3 regions of the Paenibacillus sp. FSL R5-0912 genome follow, and region 2 is predicted to be linked to each of the others. Evidence: predicted binding sites of a transcription regulator. Region 2 holds the regulator's gene; each other region holds the start of a gene.
The links. The regulator Rex, encoded in region 2, represses fermentation and respiration genes when NADH is low (regulators of the CRP and FNR family bind a similar motif). The targets are predictions, from matches to a motif close to TTGTGAAATATTTCACAA.

Region 1 (3,219 bases), 140 kb from region 2:
TCGAAGGGGGTGAGAGTGCCCCCACACTTTTATTTTCATTTACCAAGCGGAATCGCCCCGCTGTCTCTGGCGTCTGTTATGATTTTGGAAGCAGCCACTTCCCCGTCCTCATCAAACCCTTCAATCTCAAACGGGACACCCGCCGTAACCGGCTGAAAAGCGAACCAAATCGTCCGGTCTGATCCGACTTTAATCAGCTTCGCTTCGGAGGTATCCGTTCCTGCCTCCTTCTGCTCGACTGTAATATGCTGAATGGACGGGTTCAGAACTTCTCCGATCACCATGGGAAATGGAGTCGAAATATGCTCCAGTTCAGGAAAACACATATAGTTTAATGCAGAGCTGTCCGGATCTCCGCCCATTCCGTAGCCGCCTCCCCATACCCACTTCCATCCGAGCCAGGTTTTGCGGACATACTCTACTTGAAGATTATTGCTATCTTGCTGGCCCGCCCGGGTAAGAAATACCAGCTCCCCTCTGGCTGCAGGCTCCTGATGAATTACTGTCATCGAGTCGGAGCCGCGGAACAGCCGGACAGCTTCTTCCGGACTTTTGCCAAGTGGAATTTGGAGGGTCTGCTCCATTCCGAGTGAGCGGGACATCCGCTGGTCAGACCATCCGCCAGGTCTTTCATACATATACAAAAGTAAATAGAGTACGGCTACGGAAACTAGAATCACTCCGGCAGCCATCCCCAATCTCCGGCTATTCTTCATGAATAATTGCATCCCCTGTCCCATGTGTTTACGCTTACAATACCTTCCATAATACTATAGAATATTTCCGGACAGAATACAAAAAAGCCCATAGAGCCAGCCCCAGAGGGCCTGTCTACAGGCTGTTTGCAATACAATATACTAATGTAGCTGCTGTATTAGGATTGATTATTTAACTTCATTTGCTCCGGTTACTTTGCCTTCGATCACAGCAGTAGCCTTCACATCTTCACTTGCATAGTACAGGTTGCCGTCGATGGTAGCATCTTTGTACAGGTTGAATCCGTTAGCTTCTACATATACGTCACCTTTGATTGTACCGCCTTGAACGCGGAAGTTCTCGCTCTGCACAGTTACTTTAGGTGCTGTCAGAGTATAGGTAGCTGTAACCTTGTGGTCTGCATCTTGTGCATACAGGGCAAGCTTACGATAGATTGCTGCACTTGCATCGCCTTTGTCATGGAATTCACCGGCTACAACAACATCCTTGTCCACGGTCAGATCGTTCAGAACCGCTATAATCCAGTTGCCGCTTTCGCTTACAGCAGCAGTGAAGGCATCTGCCTGGTTAACGATCGAAGCCGTGCTTTTTGCATCAGTCTGCTCTGTGGCTGGAGCTGTAGTTGCTGCTGCCCCTGCATCATTAGCTGCATTATTATTCGATCCACAACCCGACAACAATGCTGCGGATACCCCTGCTACTACTAAAACTTTGAATAATTTCATTTTTATTCCCCCTGTTTCTTTTAATTAACTTTATTATATATTAAAATTTTATGATAACAAAGTGATAGTTTTCACGAATTTGTGTCTTTTTTCACAAACAAGCATTTTGATTGTTTCATATCGTGCAAAATGCAGGCATTTCATGCTTATTTGTCTAATTTTGTACGCGAACCTTCAGCGGCTGATCCTTTCAATTCTAAGGCCTCCCACTCCTCTCTAAGCAGTCCCATTCGAATAGAATCATAGAATTGCCCGTCGTAGTACCGGCATTTCCGGAGTCTTGCTTCCATCGTCATGCCTAATTTCACCCCGGTCCTAATCATCCGCACATTCCCGGACCATGTGGTATAGCCTACACGGACCAGCGGATAAGCATTGAACAGATGACCGATCCATAGCCTGAGAGCTTTTGTCCCGTAACCACTGCTCCAATATGCCGGATCATAGATGATAATGCCCATTTCCAGCCATAAGGATGGCTTATGCTCCCAATAGTAACTGACGTCGCCTATAACCTCGCCCTCTACTTCTATTACCCAATTATTTCCGCATCCAACAATCTCCGCTCTGTTCCCATAATACTCTTCCCACGGAATCCGCTTGTGTTCGTAGTAAGGCGCATCCCATTTCTTCCACTCCGGTGCTTCCTCTTTATGTGAGAGCTCCCACAGTCTGAACAGATCCCCTTCAGCTATGGGCCGAATCACCAATTCCTTATCCTGATACATAGATACCCTCCGATGCAGCTAATATTTTACATACTGATATTATATTAACTGAATAGGTGAGGCGGTTGCCGGTAGTGAACATTTATAATTAAGGAATACTGGATGTAACGGCTGCTGTAAACTTTTCACGGAGCTTAGCGTTGTATAGGGGAAGGGGGCAGGACATGGCCAAAGAAACCATTCATCACTTTCTGCAGCAAGCCGGAACTTTGCTATACCGGTACTTGAGAAAACGCGGACTCGCCCGCGAGGATGCTGAAGATATCGTTCAGGACACCTGTTATAAATACTTAATCTATCAGGATGGCATCGGCCCGAAACAAGTCATGGGCTGGATGTTCCGGGTAGCGACTAATCAATTCTATGATCTTAAGAGGAAAGATAAACGCCATCCCACGGTCGATGTTGACGACATTCAGCTTCTTTCTTTGACCCATCTGCCGGAGATTCAGCTGCTGAGGCGGGAAACCGCACAGAATATCCGCGACACACTGTCTCTGCTCTCTGAGCAGCATCAGGAGCTGCTGATTCTCAAATATGAGCTGAACCTGACCTACAAGGAGCTCTCATCCCTGTACGGTATGAATGAGAATACGCTCAAGACTCATGTTACGCGCGCCAAAAACCAATTCATCAAACACTATAGGGAGGGTCAATAAATGGAACAGAATCAAGAACAGGACCAGTTTATTTTCGGAGGGAAGCAGGCTCAGCAGCTCATTCACAAAGCCAGACTCCGCTCCACCCTGAAGACCATTGGCATCATTGTTATCGTAACCCCCATTATTCTCGCCGTTATCTGGTATGGCCTCTACCATTTGAGGCTGTATCAGGGCAGCAAGGTACAATCAGAGATTCTCTGGAAAAATGAGATCAGCGCCCCCAATGTGCACATCAGCAACCAGTCGGTGAAATTAGATAGCTTTGGCGGCGAAACCTACAATCAGACTTACAAATGGCTGGGAAATAAGCCTTATATCTGGCAGCCCATCGAGGAATCCTATAATCTGCTGGGCCGCTCCACCGGCAGGTATGGCGCATTCGGAGCG
Region 2 (3,219 bases):
CTTCATCCCTGCTGCAAGCCGGCCTACCTGGTTCAGGAAAATCGAATGTGCACCATATTCTGTCGCCATGAGCAGCGCCTCAGGAGCAGGTACTGCCGTTGGATCACCGCTTACGCCTTTATGAATCAGCGCGGCCAGCCGCATTTCCTCAAACATATCCAGATTGTTGTTGCTTGCCGCGCCGTCCGTACCCAGGGAGACCTTAACTCCTGCTCTAAGCAGCTCAGGAACACGGGCTACTCCGCTGGCCAGCTTAAGGTTGCTGCCGGGATTATGAGATACGCCAACATTATGGCGGGCCAGAATCTCAATCTCTTCATCGTTCAGATGAACACCGTGGGCGATCAGGGACGGCCGGGTGAACATTCCCAGCTTCTCCAGATGCGCGACCGGTCGCAGGCCGTAATCGGCCACATTCTGCTCCACTTCATGGCGCGTTTCGGACATATGCGTGTGCATCGGCAGATCAAGATCATGTGCCGCCTGAACAAACTTCATGAAAAACTGCGGAGGACAGGTGTAAGGCGCATGGGGCGAGAGCATTGCAGTAATTCTGCCGTCAGCCTTGCCATGCCAGTTCCGGGCAAAAGCAATCGCCTCCGCCAGCTTGTGGTTCTGCACCTCTTCCGGACACAGGCCAATAACACCGCGCATAAGTACTGCACGGATGCCTGACTGCTCCGTAACCTCAGCAACCCGGTCCATATGATCATACATATCGAGGAAGGTCGTAGTGCCGCCCTTCAGCATCTCAAGAACGGATAGTGAGGTGCCCCAGTATACATCTTCACCGGTGAATTTCTCTTCCATCGGCCACATTTTTTCCTGCAGCCAAGCCTGCAGCACCATATCATCGCCGTAGCCGCGCAGCAGCGACATCGCCGCATGGCCGTGGGTGTTGACGAGACCCGGCATGAACAGCAGCCGGCTACCGTCAATAACCTCGGCATCCTCTTCAATTACAGGCTTCGCTTCACCTATGTAAGTAATCAGATCATTTTCGATGGTCATATAACCGCTCAGCACCGGCTTATCGCTGCCAGGAACCAGAAAACGGCCGTCTTTAATAATGGTTTTATTGCTGCTCATCTTCAGCTTCGTCCTTTCCGTCATGCAAATAATAAGCCAGACTCTGCAAATCCGTAGTGAAATCGGCGGCATGAATCCGGATATTGGATGGAGTCTTAAGAATTACAGGAGCAAAATTCAGGATCGCCTCAATACCCGAATCCACCAGAATGTCAGCAACGTTCTGTGCTTCACTGTCCGGAACGGTAATAATCCCAATGCGGATGCCCTGTGCACGGATGGTATCCCCCAGCTCACTCATCGGCTGGACAGTCAACGAGTTGATCTGCTGGCCTACCTTAGGCTCATAAGCATCAAATACAGCTGTAATCTTCATCGTATCCTTCAAGTAGGCATTGTAATTCGACAAGGCGTGGCCGAGATTACCTGCACCTACAAGAGCTACATTAATCTGCTGGTCCAGCTTCAGAATATGCCGGATCTTCTCAATCAGATAAGAGACATCATAACCAATGCCCTTTCTGCCAAAATCACCAAAATAAGCCAGGTCCTTGCGGATCTGGGCGGGGTTGAGATCAAGCTTCTGTCCCAGCTCCTGAGAAGAAACTGTTGAGATTTCACGTTTTTGGAGATCGTTCAGGAAACGCAGGTACACTGGGAGTCTGCGAACGACGGCCTCCGATATTTTATCCGATTTCATGTTTTCTCCTCCTAAAAGTTTTGATAGCATATACTTCTTGAATGACTTCGCAAAACTTGCTTCGTAAGCATACGCTTGTTTTGAAAGCATATGCTGCTTGATCAAGCTTCACTGCTGTTAAGCCGATTATAGGAACCGTGCTCCAGGCCTGCCCGTTTAGGCAGGAGCCGTGGAGCGCGGGACTTCAGAACAATAATTACTTATACATAATATCAGCCGCCGACGGATTATTAAACCCCGCCATCTTCAAGCCATTCTGCAATCCGCGGAACGATCTGATCCGTCAGCATATGCTCCATCTTGGGTCCGGGCAGCGAATACAGGAAATACTTCCCATAATAAGATTCGATTACCCTGGTATCATATACAATAACGATTCCGCGGTCCTGCGCGGTGCGTACCAACCGCCCGAAGCCTTGCTTGAAGCGGATTACGGCCTGCGGGACGGACAGCTTCATGAACGGATTCTTCTTCTGTGCCTGAAGCAGCTCAGACTTCGCTTCAGCCAGCGGATGATTGGGCGGCTGGAACGGCAGTCTGACAATAGCCAGACAGGTCAAAGCATCCCCGGGAATGTCTACACCTTCCCAGAAGCTGCTCGTCCCCAGTAAGACTGACGCCGAGCTGTCCTGGAACCGACGGATCAGCTTGCTCCGGCTACCGCCTTCTACGCCTTGTCCAAGCACAGCGATATCCTGCGAAGTCAGGGCTTCTTTGAGCGGATCATAGACCTGGCGCAGCATCTTGTAGGAGGTGAACAGCACCAGCATCCGCCCGCGGGTAGCCACAGCAGTTTCTGCCAGAGAATGAACCAGTGTGTCCACAAAGCGGGCATCCCCAATGCTTCCCTTGACACTAGGGAAGTCACGTGGAATGACAAGCAGTGCCTGCTCACGGTATTTGAACGGTGACGGAAGCAGAGCTGTCTGTAGACGTCCCTGCTCTGCAGCCTCACCAAGACCGAGATTATCGATCATGAACTGGAATGACTTATCCACAGACAAGGTAGCCGATGTCAGGATGATACTCTTCTTCTTATCGAAGAACAGTTCCCTGAGCTGAGTGCTCACATCCACCGGAACGGCATACATCTGCAGCGACTTGCCGCGGTAATTGCCGCTCCCCTCCAGCCAGTACACGATATTCTCGTCATTCAGTCCCATAAAGAAACGGATCTGCTCCCGGATGGAGGCCAGGTCCTTGAACAACCCGCCGATATCCGTCACAAGACTGTCCGAAGAGGACTGACTGTCCGTATCACGCATCTCACTGAGCATTTTATCACCCTTGCGGATGATATCGCTCAAGCTGAGATGGAGTGTATTCTCCAGAGCGGCCAGCTCCTCCCACTCTTTGGGCTTCTTGCCCGGCTGCAGGCGTACGACCAGTTGGCCGGCTTCACCGGCTCCGGCATCGCTGCGTTCAGGCAGCAAGCCGAAGAGCTTGTCGCTGAGCGTATCCCAGGACTCCTTGACAGTAAGCAGATCCGG
Region 3 (3,219 bases), 3.8 Mb from region 2:
TTTTGAGAATCGTTACGATAAAGTTGACCCCTGTAATCAGCGTCCCGATACCGGAAATCTGCAGGGCCAGGGAGTAGTAGTTGTTACCGACTGTCGGGCTGAATTCAAGACTCGCCAGCGGGAAGTAGGCTGACCATCCGGCATCCGGCGATCCGCCGATAACGAAGGAAATGTTCAGCAGCATGGCCCCCATGAAGAAGAGCCAGAAGCTGACGGCGTTAAGCCGCGGGAACGCGACGTCACGCGCGCCGATCTGCAGCGGTATGATCACATTCATCAGACCGATGATGAACGGCATGGCCATGAACAGGATCATGATTAGACCATGCGTGGTAAATACCTCATTGTAATGCTGCGCATCGAGGAATTTCATTTCCGGCGCGGCCGTCTGCAGACGCATCATCATCGCGTCCACACCGCCGCGGAACAGCATGAGCAGCGCCGCGAGGATATACATGACACCGATTTTTTTGTGATCTACAGTAGTAAGCCATTCACGCCAGAGGTATCCCCATTTCTTGAAATAGGTAAGCCCGACGAGAATCCCGATGGTGGCAAGTGCGATGCTGACCATGGCTCCGTATATCAAGGGTTCGCCGTGAACCTTAAATTTGTCTAAATCCATTAGGGTGGCTCCTTTCAGTGTGTTACGTTAAGCTCTTGCAGAGCTAGTTGCCTTCATGAGTCTCGGCATCTACGGGTGAGCTTGGCAGCGGCTGTTCGACTTCCGGATCAGGTTCGCTGTCAAATTCGGTTCCGCTGGACGGCACAGGAGAAGGATGGATTTCTTTGTTATCCTGATGCTCCTCACTGCCGTTGTCCATGTCCATTTCACTTCCGTTACCACTCATGTGTTCACTGTGGTCTCCAGGGGGAGGACTGAACTCTAAGTGGGTCGAGGAATAAGTTTTACGTCCGAGGAAGTCCGTGGCGAGCAGGCCTTTGAATTCATCCTCTGTAAGCTCTGGCGCGGTTTCCTTGACGTCATTCACCCATTCGTCGTAATCCTTGCTGCTCATAACAAGCGCTTCAAATTCCATGTGGGCAAAGCCTTTACCGCTGAAGTTGGCATTCTTTCCAATATAAGAGCCTTCGGTATCAGCTGACAGGTGAAGCGTGGTGAGCATGTCACTCATGGCGTACTTTTGTCCGGCAAGCTGTGGAATCCATAGGCTGGTAATGGTGCCGAATGAGTACATTCTGAATTCAACTGCACGATGCACAGGCATATTCACGTAGTTAACCGTTTCAATGCCTTCCTCCGGATAGCTGAAATGCCATTTCCAGTTGGAGGATGAAGCGTAAATGACCAGCGGTGTCTGATCTTTATAGTCCGCGGCCACGTTCTCGACTTCGGTAGTTGTCTTGACGGTTACAACTGACAGGAAGGCGACGATAATGATCGGGATAATAATCCAGATCGCTTCAAGTACCTTGTTGCCCTCCTCGTGTTCAGGAATGTAACCCTCGTTACTCTTCTTCGCCCGGTACTTAACCAGTACAAAGATATATAAGATGTAGACAACTGCCAGAACACCAAGCATTACAACAATGGAGAGAATGATGGTATCCGATAACGTCCTTGCAGACGGCCCCTTCGGGTTCAGAACAGCGATCGAGCTGCATCCCGGCAGGAGAAGGATCAGGCTTAGAAACAAAGCGTATAACGGTCCCTTTTTTTTCATATAGAACTCCTTCCTTCAATACTACTTTTCATTCGCCGTTCATTAAACGGGCGTACTACTTAACCTGTATCTATAGTAAGAATTACTTACCCATAATGCAAAATACATATTTTGTATAAATAGATAAAAAAGTCCTTAAAAATGGCGAACAAGTTAAATATGTGTGATCAAATTGTTACAACTACTTAAGGGTATGATAAAGATCACTGTAGCGGCGCAGTTTAAGCTAATTTTAAGGTTGTTCAAACTTTGTTCAAGATTGCATATTTGTTATTAATATTGTCACAATTATTTTGGGTCAAAAACACGTGAGTGAACCGCTTATGGCCTGCTGTGACAGCATTCGATGAGAATTGTCGTATTTCAGAAAAAAAGCTGAATATTCATTTTATCATTGCAAAAAGGGTGACAATATTTTAGCTTGCGGTTACAATCTCTCAAATTACGTTATATCTATGTGTGATAAAGTAATAGACAAATATACATAGATTGGAGATTGCTGCTGTGCCTATTAAAAAAATAATGTTGTTATTCCTCTCTTTATTCCTGGTTACGGTTCTTGTACAGATCCCTGCTAACGCTGAAGGTAAGACTAATGTACTGAAGCTCGGGATCAACGATAAATTGAGCGGTATAGAAGCCGTGTCTGTAAAAGGCACTTATTATGTCCCGCTGCGTGCTCTAGCTGATGAATTAAAATGGACGCTTACCGGTCTAACCGACGGAGTTCTGGTGTCGGGCGGCTCCGGGTCGCTGACTTTGCAGGGCGATGCCGGCGCTGTGCTCAAAGATGGTACAGTGGTGCCTGTGAGCACTTTTTTGCAGGACGGTAAACTTATGGTTCCGCTGAAAGTAAGCGGGTATCTTGGGTATATCATATCCTTTGCGGGGGATAAATATTTACTCCGGGTGAAGGACGGCTCAGCGGGACTTACAGATGAAGCTTATGTCACCAAGTATGCAGCTGAACTGAAACCTGTGGAGACAGCCCCGGCGGAGCCTGAACCATCCGCTGAACCCGGCAAGCCGGGACAAACCGTGTATCTTACTTTTGATGACGGCCCGTCGGCGACGACTTCCCAGCTACTGGATATCTTAAGCAAGTATGAGGTGCAGGCAACCTTCTTCATGCTGGGAAATAACATGAGCAAATATCCTAACCAGGTGAAGCGGATTGTGAAGGAAGACTACGGCCTGGGGCTTCATGGCATGACACACCGTAAGGAGAAATTCTATGCTTCCCCGGCTGCGGCGCTTGCGGAAATGTCGGGTGACAATGCTGTCCTCAAGAAACTGACGGGCGCTACTACATCGCTAATCCGGCCGCCTTATGGCAGCAAGCCCTATTTCACCAAGTCTTTCCGGGATAAGGTGCTTGGACAAGGCTATCATCTCTGGGACTGGAATGTGGACTCGAATGACTGGAGATATAAAGAGGACAGTGACAAGATCTACAATACAGTAATGGGGCAGGTTCGCACGCTGAAGAAGTCGAAGACGAATCCGGTTATTCTAATGCATGATCAGAAGGCCA

Region 1: R50912_RS20270 (polymer-forming cytoskeletal protein) is a predicted target of Rex. The motif match lies at 1,522-1,539, and genes of this name have one in related genera.
Region 3: qoxA (cytochrome aa3 quinol oxidase subunit II) is a predicted target of Rex. The motif match lies at 1,956-1,973, and genes of this name have one in related genera.

The regions. Positions count from the first base shown of each region.
Region 1 covers NZ_CP009282.1:4,791,689-4,794,907, forward strand. The annotation lists gene R50912_RS20265 (hypothetical protein) at 36-716, opposite strand; gene R50912_RS20270 (polymer-forming cytoskeletal protein) at 885-1,442, opposite strand; gene R50912_RS20275 (GNAT family N-acetyltransferase) at 1,589-2,170, opposite strand; gene R50912_RS20280 (RNA polymerase sigma factor) at 2,335-2,829, shown strand; gene R50912_RS20285 (anti sigma factor C-terminal domain-containing protein) at 2,830-3,219, shown strand, end outside.
Region 2 covers NZ_CP009282.1:4,936,387-4,939,605, forward strand. The annotation lists gene R50912_RS20885 (amidohydrolase) at 1-1,089, opposite strand, end outside; gene R50912_RS20890 (redox-sensing transcriptional repressor Rex) at 1,076-1,729, opposite strand; gene dinG (ATP-dependent DNA helicase DinG) at 1,960-3,219, opposite strand, start outside.
Region 3 covers NZ_CP009282.1:1,098,765-1,101,983, forward strand. The annotation lists gene qoxB (cytochrome aa3 quinol oxidase subunit I) at 1-625, opposite strand, end outside; gene qoxA (cytochrome aa3 quinol oxidase subunit II) at 669-1,685, opposite strand; gene R50912_RS04730 (polysaccharide deacetylase family protein) at 2,190-3,219, shown strand, end outside.